3 regions of the Micromonospora matsumotoense genome follow, and region 1 is predicted to be linked to each of the others. Evidence: riboswitches for the same ligand, from Rfam matches in the RefSeq annotation. Region 1 holds a riboswitch; each other region holds the start of a gene.

Region 1 (2,260 bases):
GTTGCCCCCGCTGTAGGACTTCCACCCGCTGCTCGGCAGCCAGATCCGCTTGAACCAGATCACGTAGAGCACGCCGAGCCGGTCGGCGTTGCGGATGAAGTACGCGGCGAGGTTGTTGCCGTACGTCCGGTCGCCGCCACTGGCCACCCCACCGAAGCCGTTCTTCTGGGCGGCGAAGTCGCACGCCCGGCCCTTGGGGTGCTCACCGGAACCGCTGGGCCGGTGGCAGGAGACGTACCGGGTGAAACCGGCCGCCTTGGCCTGCTGGAGGGCGTTGAGGGTGCGGGGGGTGATGCAGCCGTTGGCCGGGGTCGGGTCGTTGACGCTGCACGACTCGGACGGCCAGGAACCGTCAGAGTTGCGGGGCGACCCCTTGGCGTTGCTGCTGGACGTGCCGTCCGAGCTGCCGGAGTCGGTGGAGGCGGGGGTCGGCTTGTCGGCGGCGGCCACCGCCAGTGCGCGTTCGGCCTGATCCTTGCGCTTGCCCATGGTGGCGACCTGCTTGCGCTGTTCGGTGATCTCCCGGCTCACGGCGGCCCGGGTCCGGGTGGCCTGGTCCCGGGTGTCGATCATCTTGCGCAGTTCCTGGTCCTCCCGGGCCGCGACCGTCTCCAGCGCCGACGCGCGGTCCATGAAGCCGCCGGGGCTGCTGCTGTTGAGCAGGGCGGACATCGGTCCGAGGCGGCCGGTGCGGTAGGCCGCACCGGCGATCTCGCCGACCTTGCCGGTCTGCACGACCAACTCTGCCTCGATGGTCTTGAGCTGGCCGTCCAACTCCTGCTGGCGCTTGGTGGAACGCTCCAGGGCGGCCTTCGCGCCGATCCACCCCTTGCTGGCCGCGTCGAGCTGGTCGCGCAGCGCCGGGGTACCGCCCTCCTCGTCGTCGCCGGGGGCGACGAGCCGGGTGGTGGGCGCGGCGACGGCCGGTGTGAACGGCGCGGACGACACGCCCAGGGCGAGCGCCGTGACGACTGCGGCCAGTAGTCGCGTGGTGGTGCGTACGTGCATGCGAATGTCCTTCCGTCAGCCGCCGACCGGGTTAGCTGACGGGTTCGGGACGGAAGATCCCTACCGCTGACGCGGATGCACCCCAGGAACATGGTTCCCCGGTTCGCCCTGGTGGGCGATTAGGCGGCGGCCACTGCCGGCGCCGGTGGGCGCCGCCTGGCGGAGGCCGGAGCCGAGCCTACCGGTACGCGTGGGACAGCTGCCTACCTCGTGACTGAGGGTACGAGAGTGAATACTACTAAAAGGGCCAAACGGCACAAATTGCTAACGATCTTCGGTCCGGTGTCCCGGGAAGTGAGCGCGTTCCGGTCTCCGCCGGGACGCGACCGGGGTCACCAGTGGGCCGGGCCGCAGGTGCCGGGGCTGGCTCCGGGCTCGATCTGAAGGGTGGCGTGCTCGATGTGGAAGTCGTCCCGCAGGGCCCCCCGGGCGGCGGCGAGCACGGTGCCGACCTCGGCGTCGCCGGCCAGGGTGAGGTGGGCCGAGGCGACGTCCATGCCGGAGGTGAGCGTCCAGACGTGCAGGTCGTGCACCTCGGCGACGCCGGGCACGGCGGTCAACCGGTCGTGTACGGCGGTCACCGGGAGATGCTCCGGGGCGGCCTGGACCAGGATGCGCACCGCCGCCCGCCCGAGTCGCCAGGTGCGGGGCAGGATGAACATGCCGATCGCCACGGCGACCACCGGGTCGGCCCACCACCAGCCGGTGCCGGCGATCAGCAGCGCCGCCACGATCACGCCGAGGGAGCCGAGCAGGTCGCCGACCACCTCCAGGTACGCCCCGCGCAGGTTGATGCTCTCCTTGGCGCCCTCGCGCAGCAGGCCGAACGCGACGAGGTTGGCGAGCAGGCCGAGCACCGCCACCACCAGCATCGGGCCGGCCAGCACCTCGGGTGGCTCACCGAAGCGGCGGACCGCCTCGATCAGCACGTAGACCGCCACCCCGCTGAGCAGGACGGCGTTGGCGAGTGCGGCGAGCACCTCCAGCCGGTAGAGGCCGAAGGTGCGCTGCGGGTCCCGGGCGGCCCGCTGGGTGGCGGTGATCGCCGCCAGGGCCATTCCGATGCCGAGGACGTCGGTGAACATGTGCCCGGCGTCGGAGAGCAGGGCCAGTGAGCCGGTGCCGAACGCGGCCACCGCCTCGACCGCCATGAACACGGTGAGCAGCCCGAACGCCGCCCAGAGTCGGCCGCGGTGCCGGTGCGCGGCGTTGCTGATCGTCGCGCTGTGGTCATGACCTGCGCCCACGTCCA
Region 2 (2,260 bases), 2.3 Mb from region 1:
ACCGGCTCGCCGCCGGTGAGGTCCGCCAGGTGGCCCCGGCCCACGCTCCGGCAGCCGAGGCGCCCACGCTCACCGCCGCGGTGTCCGGGCCTGCCGGGCCGACGGCCGGTGCCGTTGGGGCGCTGGCGGGCGTCGACGCCGGGCCGGTCGGGTCCGCTGTCCCGGCGACCGGCGAGCCGGCGACCGTCGCCGGCTGAGACCTGGTCACGACGAAGGCCGCCCGGCTGGACCGGGCGGCCTTCGCGTGGTGCGCGATCAACTCGCCGGTGGCGATGATGCGGTGTTCAGGGGTCTCGGATACCGCATCAGCGACGCCACCGTGTCGATCATGTCCGGCTACAGCAACGACACGTGGACGTGGTCGGTGTGGTTGGACGGTCCGGAGTACGAACTCCAGCCGTTGGCCGGGAACCAGATCTGCCGGTTCCAGATCACGTAGTAGATGCCCAACCGGTCCGCGTTGCGGATCAGGAACGCGGCCAGGTTGTTGCCGTACATCCGGGTGTCGTTGTTGTGCCACGGGCTGAAGCCGCTCTTCTGCAACGACCAGTCGCACGCCTTGCCCTTGGGGTGCTCCCACGGCCCGCCGGGGCGGTAGCAGCCGACGAACCGGCTGAAGCCGGCCCGCTTGACCTCCTTGTACATGTGCAGCGTGCGCGGTGTGACGCAGCCGGACGTGGTGGGGTCGTTCTCGCTGCACGACTCGCCGCGCCATTCGCCGTCGGCGGTCTGGCCCGGGGCGATGCGGGCCACCGGGGACGTCGCGTCGACCAGGCCACCGGTGAAGCCCCGCCCGCCGACCAGGGCCAGCGCCTTGTCGGCCTCGGTCTTCTTCTTGGCCATCAGGTTGGTCTGCTTCTGCTGCTCACGGACCTCGGTGTCGACGGCGAGCTTGGCCTGTTCGGCCCGCGCCTTGACCTTGTTGACCTCGGCCAGCTTGCCGGCGTTGACCATGTTCAGCTCGTCCAGGGCGGCGGCCCGCCGGACGAAGGTGTCCGGGGCGTCGCTCTCCAGCAGTGCGGCGACCGCGCCGACCCGACCCGTCCGGTACGACTGGGCGGCGATCTCGGTGACCTGCGGGGCCAGCGCCGCCAACTCCTGCTCCGCCTTCTCCACCTCGATGGCGTACTCGAGTTGGCGCTTCTTGGACTTCTCCAGCCGGCTCTTCGCCGCCGAGTACTCCCGGTTGGTCGCCTCGATGACGTCGGTGAGCAGCTTCGGCTCGTCGTCCTCCTCGTGCCCCGAGGGGGTGGGCGGGGTGGGTGCGGCCGCCGCGGGGGCGGCGGCCGGCCCGGCGACGATCGCCAGGGCGGCGAGTACGGCCACCACCGGAGTCCACCAGTGGCGTAGGGGTGCCGTCACAGTTGTCCCTTCCGTCGACCGCCGACCGGGTTAGCTGACGGGTTCGGGACGGAAGTGGCCCCTACCGCTGGCGCGGATTCACCCCAGGTGCTCGGTTCCCCGGCTCGCCGTACGGCGATTGGGCGGTGGTACCGCTGGCTCCGGTGGGCGCCTTCGGCGGTGACCGGCAGCGAGGTTACCCGAGAGTCGTACCGGGGATCTACGGTCACAACCCGGCAAAATGCGTATTTTTCCGATAACAACGGGTGACCAGTGATGCGGCCGACAATCGCGACCTCGCCTCCGGTCACGCAGCGCAGTGTCACCATGCGGGGTCCGTGCTCCTTTCCGGGTCTGGCCACCGTGCGGGGGCCGGGGTGGACGGTTCGCCGTGCCGGGGCGCGCTCAGCGCCTCCAGCGCCTCGGCGCGGTCGGGGGCGGGCCGTGGGGTGGGCGTCGGCCCGGTGGCGTCGGCGTCGGCGGGACCGCGCCCGGCGGTGGTGACCAGTGCGGCCAACCCGGTGGTCAGCGGCACCGCCGCCACCAGGCCCAGGGTCGCCACCGCGCTGCGGACGATCTCCTGGGCCAGGAACTCGCTGGTGAGGATCTGGCCCACCGGTCGACTGTCGGCGGTCAGCAGGAGCAGCAACGGCAGCGAGGCCCCCGCGTACGCCAGCACGATCGTGTTGACCGTGGAGGCGATGTGCGCCCGACCGACCCGGGTCGCCGCCCGGTAGAGCTGCAACCGGGACAACCCCGGATTGGCGTGCGCCAGCTCGGTGACGGTGGCCGACTGGGTGACCGTGACATCGTCCAGGACGCCGAGCGAACCGATGATGATCCCGGCCAGCAGCAGGCCGTGCAGGTCCACGTCACGCTGGTACATCGACAGCGTGGTGGCCTCCTCGCTGCCGTACCC
Region 3 (2,260 bases), 3.5 Mb from region 1:
GCATCCGACGCCCCACCCCCGGTCGCCGACCTGCGCCGCTACGCCGAGGAGGTGGCCGTCGCCGCCTCCGGGGCCGCCCAGACGGCCCGCCGCCACCGCACCGCCTGGCTGGCGGCCCACGACGCCGTGGAACGGGCCTGGCAGGCGTACGACGAGGCGGAGACGCTGGCCCGCCGGTTCGCCGGTGCCGGTGCGCTGCCCAGCCCGCGTACCCCCCGCACCCCCACCGAGTACGCCGGTCGGGAGCGGTGGCTGCACCAGGAGGCCGTGGCGGCGCACTGGCGGGGCGAGTTGTCGGTGGAGCGGCTGCGGGACGTCTTCGCGCACCGCGACGGTTGGGACCCGCGTCGGCACCCGGTCGAGCACGAGGTGATGCTGGCCCGCGCGGTCCGCGAGGACCGGCGTACGGCGTACCGGGCCGCGGCCGGGCGGGAACGGGCGGCGTGGCGGGACGCCGAACTGGCCGCCGAGGCGGCCCGGTCGCTGGCTGCCGAGGCGCACGCGGCGGCGCAACGGTGGCGGCCGACCCGGGTCCCGCTGCCCCGCCCGGCGACGTCCGCCACCCGCCCGGCCCCCGCCACCCGCTGGCGTCCGGCCCGGGTCGGCTGACCCGGCACTTCCGGCCGGCCGGCCGCCGGTTGGCGACGTCGGACCCGGTCAGCGGGTCAGCGGGACTGAATTGTTATCTGAGGGTTGTGGGTGCCGTCACTGCGGGTGGGAACCGGACACCTGGTCACAGTCGGTCACATCGACTGCGCCGATCATCGGTGGTCGGTGCCCGGCCGTCCGGTTGTCGCCTGGACGGGCCCGGGCGCTCCGGCCGTCCCACCCGTGGCGGGTCAGTGCCCGAGTGCCCCGAAATTGACTCGTCCGGCCCATGTTTGCGCAGCTCAACGGGCTTGGCGAGGGGGAAACCGGCCAGTAGTGTCGCTGCGGTCCGGTGCGGTTTCCGATCGCAAGAAGGCGACGCCGCGCCGACCCGCTCAATCGTGCGAGTCACGAACCGGGGACCCACATGCACCACTGGGGTGAATCTCCGGGCCACGGCCCGGGGTAGGGCGATCTTCCCGCCCGAATCCGTCAGCTAACCCGGTCGGCGGCAGCGGAAGGAGTTCCCTCCTCGTGCAGCATGACCCCACCCCTTCGGTAGTCCCTCCACCTCGGTGCCGGGGTGCCGCCGGACCGTCGCGCCTGACGCGCTGACCCGGCTGTCCGCCCCGCTGCCCGATCGCCGTCGGGCGGCCCCCACCGATCCGCCCGGCCCCCCGTCGGACGGTCCCTGCCGAACGAGCGGCTGAACACCCGATCCGCGCGTGGCGTCTGTGCCGCGTGCCGGTCCGGTGTGCCCGGCCGCCTCGCCCCGTGGAGGAACACCCCGTGACGCACCACATGAAGCGACAGCTACGCCGTTTGAGCACCCAGCGCCCGTACCAGATGATCGTCGGCTCGGCGGCGGTTCTCGTCCTGGCCACCGGCGCCGCCGCGCTGGCCGCCGGCGTCGACGACGCCCCGACCGATCAGCGGCGTACCGCCGAGTCCGCCCCCCGCCTCGACGACGTCGCGAGCCGCGCCCAGGCCCGGGTCGCCGCCCCCGCTCCGGCCAGCCCGTCGGCCAGTCCGTCGGCCACCCCCACGGCCACCCCGGCGGCGAGCCCGACGCAGTCGCCCCGCATCACCAGGGCGAAGGTCAGGGCCACCGCCGACCCGGACCTGACCCGCAGGGCGGCCCCGAAGCCGCCGTCGTCCAAGGTCCTGCGCTACGACTACCAGGCCCAGATCACCTACTACTACTGCGGCCCGGCGGCGGTGCGTAACGCGCTCAGCGCGGCCGGCATCGAGCGCGGCCAGGACGACCTCGCCGCCCAGCTCGGCACCACCGAGATGGGCACCAACTCGGCCGAGGACACCACCCGGGTGCTCAACGCCGTGGTGAAGGGTGACCCGTACCGGACCCGGATGTTCGCCGGCACCCCGAGCGACGCGCAGATCGAGCGGCTCCGGGCCGACGTGGTCGCGGCGGTCGCCGACAAGCGGGCCGTGGTCGCGAACGTGGCCGGGGACGTCACCGATCTCGACGGCGGCTGGCACTCCTTCCCCGGCGGCCACTATGTCGCCGCGGTGGGCTACGGGGACAACGGCCGTACCGTGCGGATCGCCGACTCGGCGGACCCGTCGCTGCCGGCGTACTGGGTCAGCGTGACCACCCTGGCGAACTGGATCGCCACCCGGGGCTACTCCGCCTGACCGACCATCCCACCCG

Evidence for each region. A riboswitch is a leader RNA that binds a small molecule or an ion and turns the genes downstream of it on or off. The one in region 1 is predicted to bind cyclic di-AMP.
Region 2: linked by a shared signal. The riboswitch ahead of ACQP1S_RS03115 (coiled-coil domain-containing protein) and the one ahead of ACQP1S_RS24250 (coiled-coil domain-containing protein) in region 1 are both predicted to bind cyclic di-AMP.
Region 3: linked by a shared signal. The riboswitch ahead of ACQP1S_RS09900 (C39 family peptidase) and the one ahead of ACQP1S_RS24250 (coiled-coil domain-containing protein) in region 1 are both predicted to bind cyclic di-AMP.

The regions. Positions count from the first base shown of each region.
Region 1 is NZ_CP192025.1:5,740,005-5,742,264, reverse strand. Features, by position in the region: gene ACQP1S_RS24250 (coiled-coil domain-containing protein) at 1-1,008, opposite strand, end outside; cyclic di-AMP (ydaO/yuaA leader) riboswitch at 1,013-1,144, opposite strand; gene ACQP1S_RS24245 (cation diffusion facilitator family transporter) at 1,341-2,255, opposite strand.
Region 2 is NZ_CP192025.1:638,452-640,711, forward strand. Features, by position in the region: gene ACQP1S_RS03110 (carbonic anhydrase) at 1-197, shown strand, start outside; gene ACQP1S_RS03115 (coiled-coil domain-containing protein) at 337-1,362, opposite strand; cyclic di-AMP (ydaO/yuaA leader) riboswitch at 1,366-1,497, opposite strand; gene ACQP1S_RS03120 (YibE/F family protein) at 1,664-2,260, opposite strand, start outside.
Region 3 is NZ_CP192025.1:2,226,393-2,228,652, forward strand. Features, by position in the region: gene ACQP1S_RS09895 (hypothetical protein) at 1-609, shown strand, start outside; cyclic di-AMP (ydaO/yuaA leader) riboswitch at 971-1,114, shown strand; gene ACQP1S_RS09900 (C39 family peptidase) at 1,378-2,244, shown strand.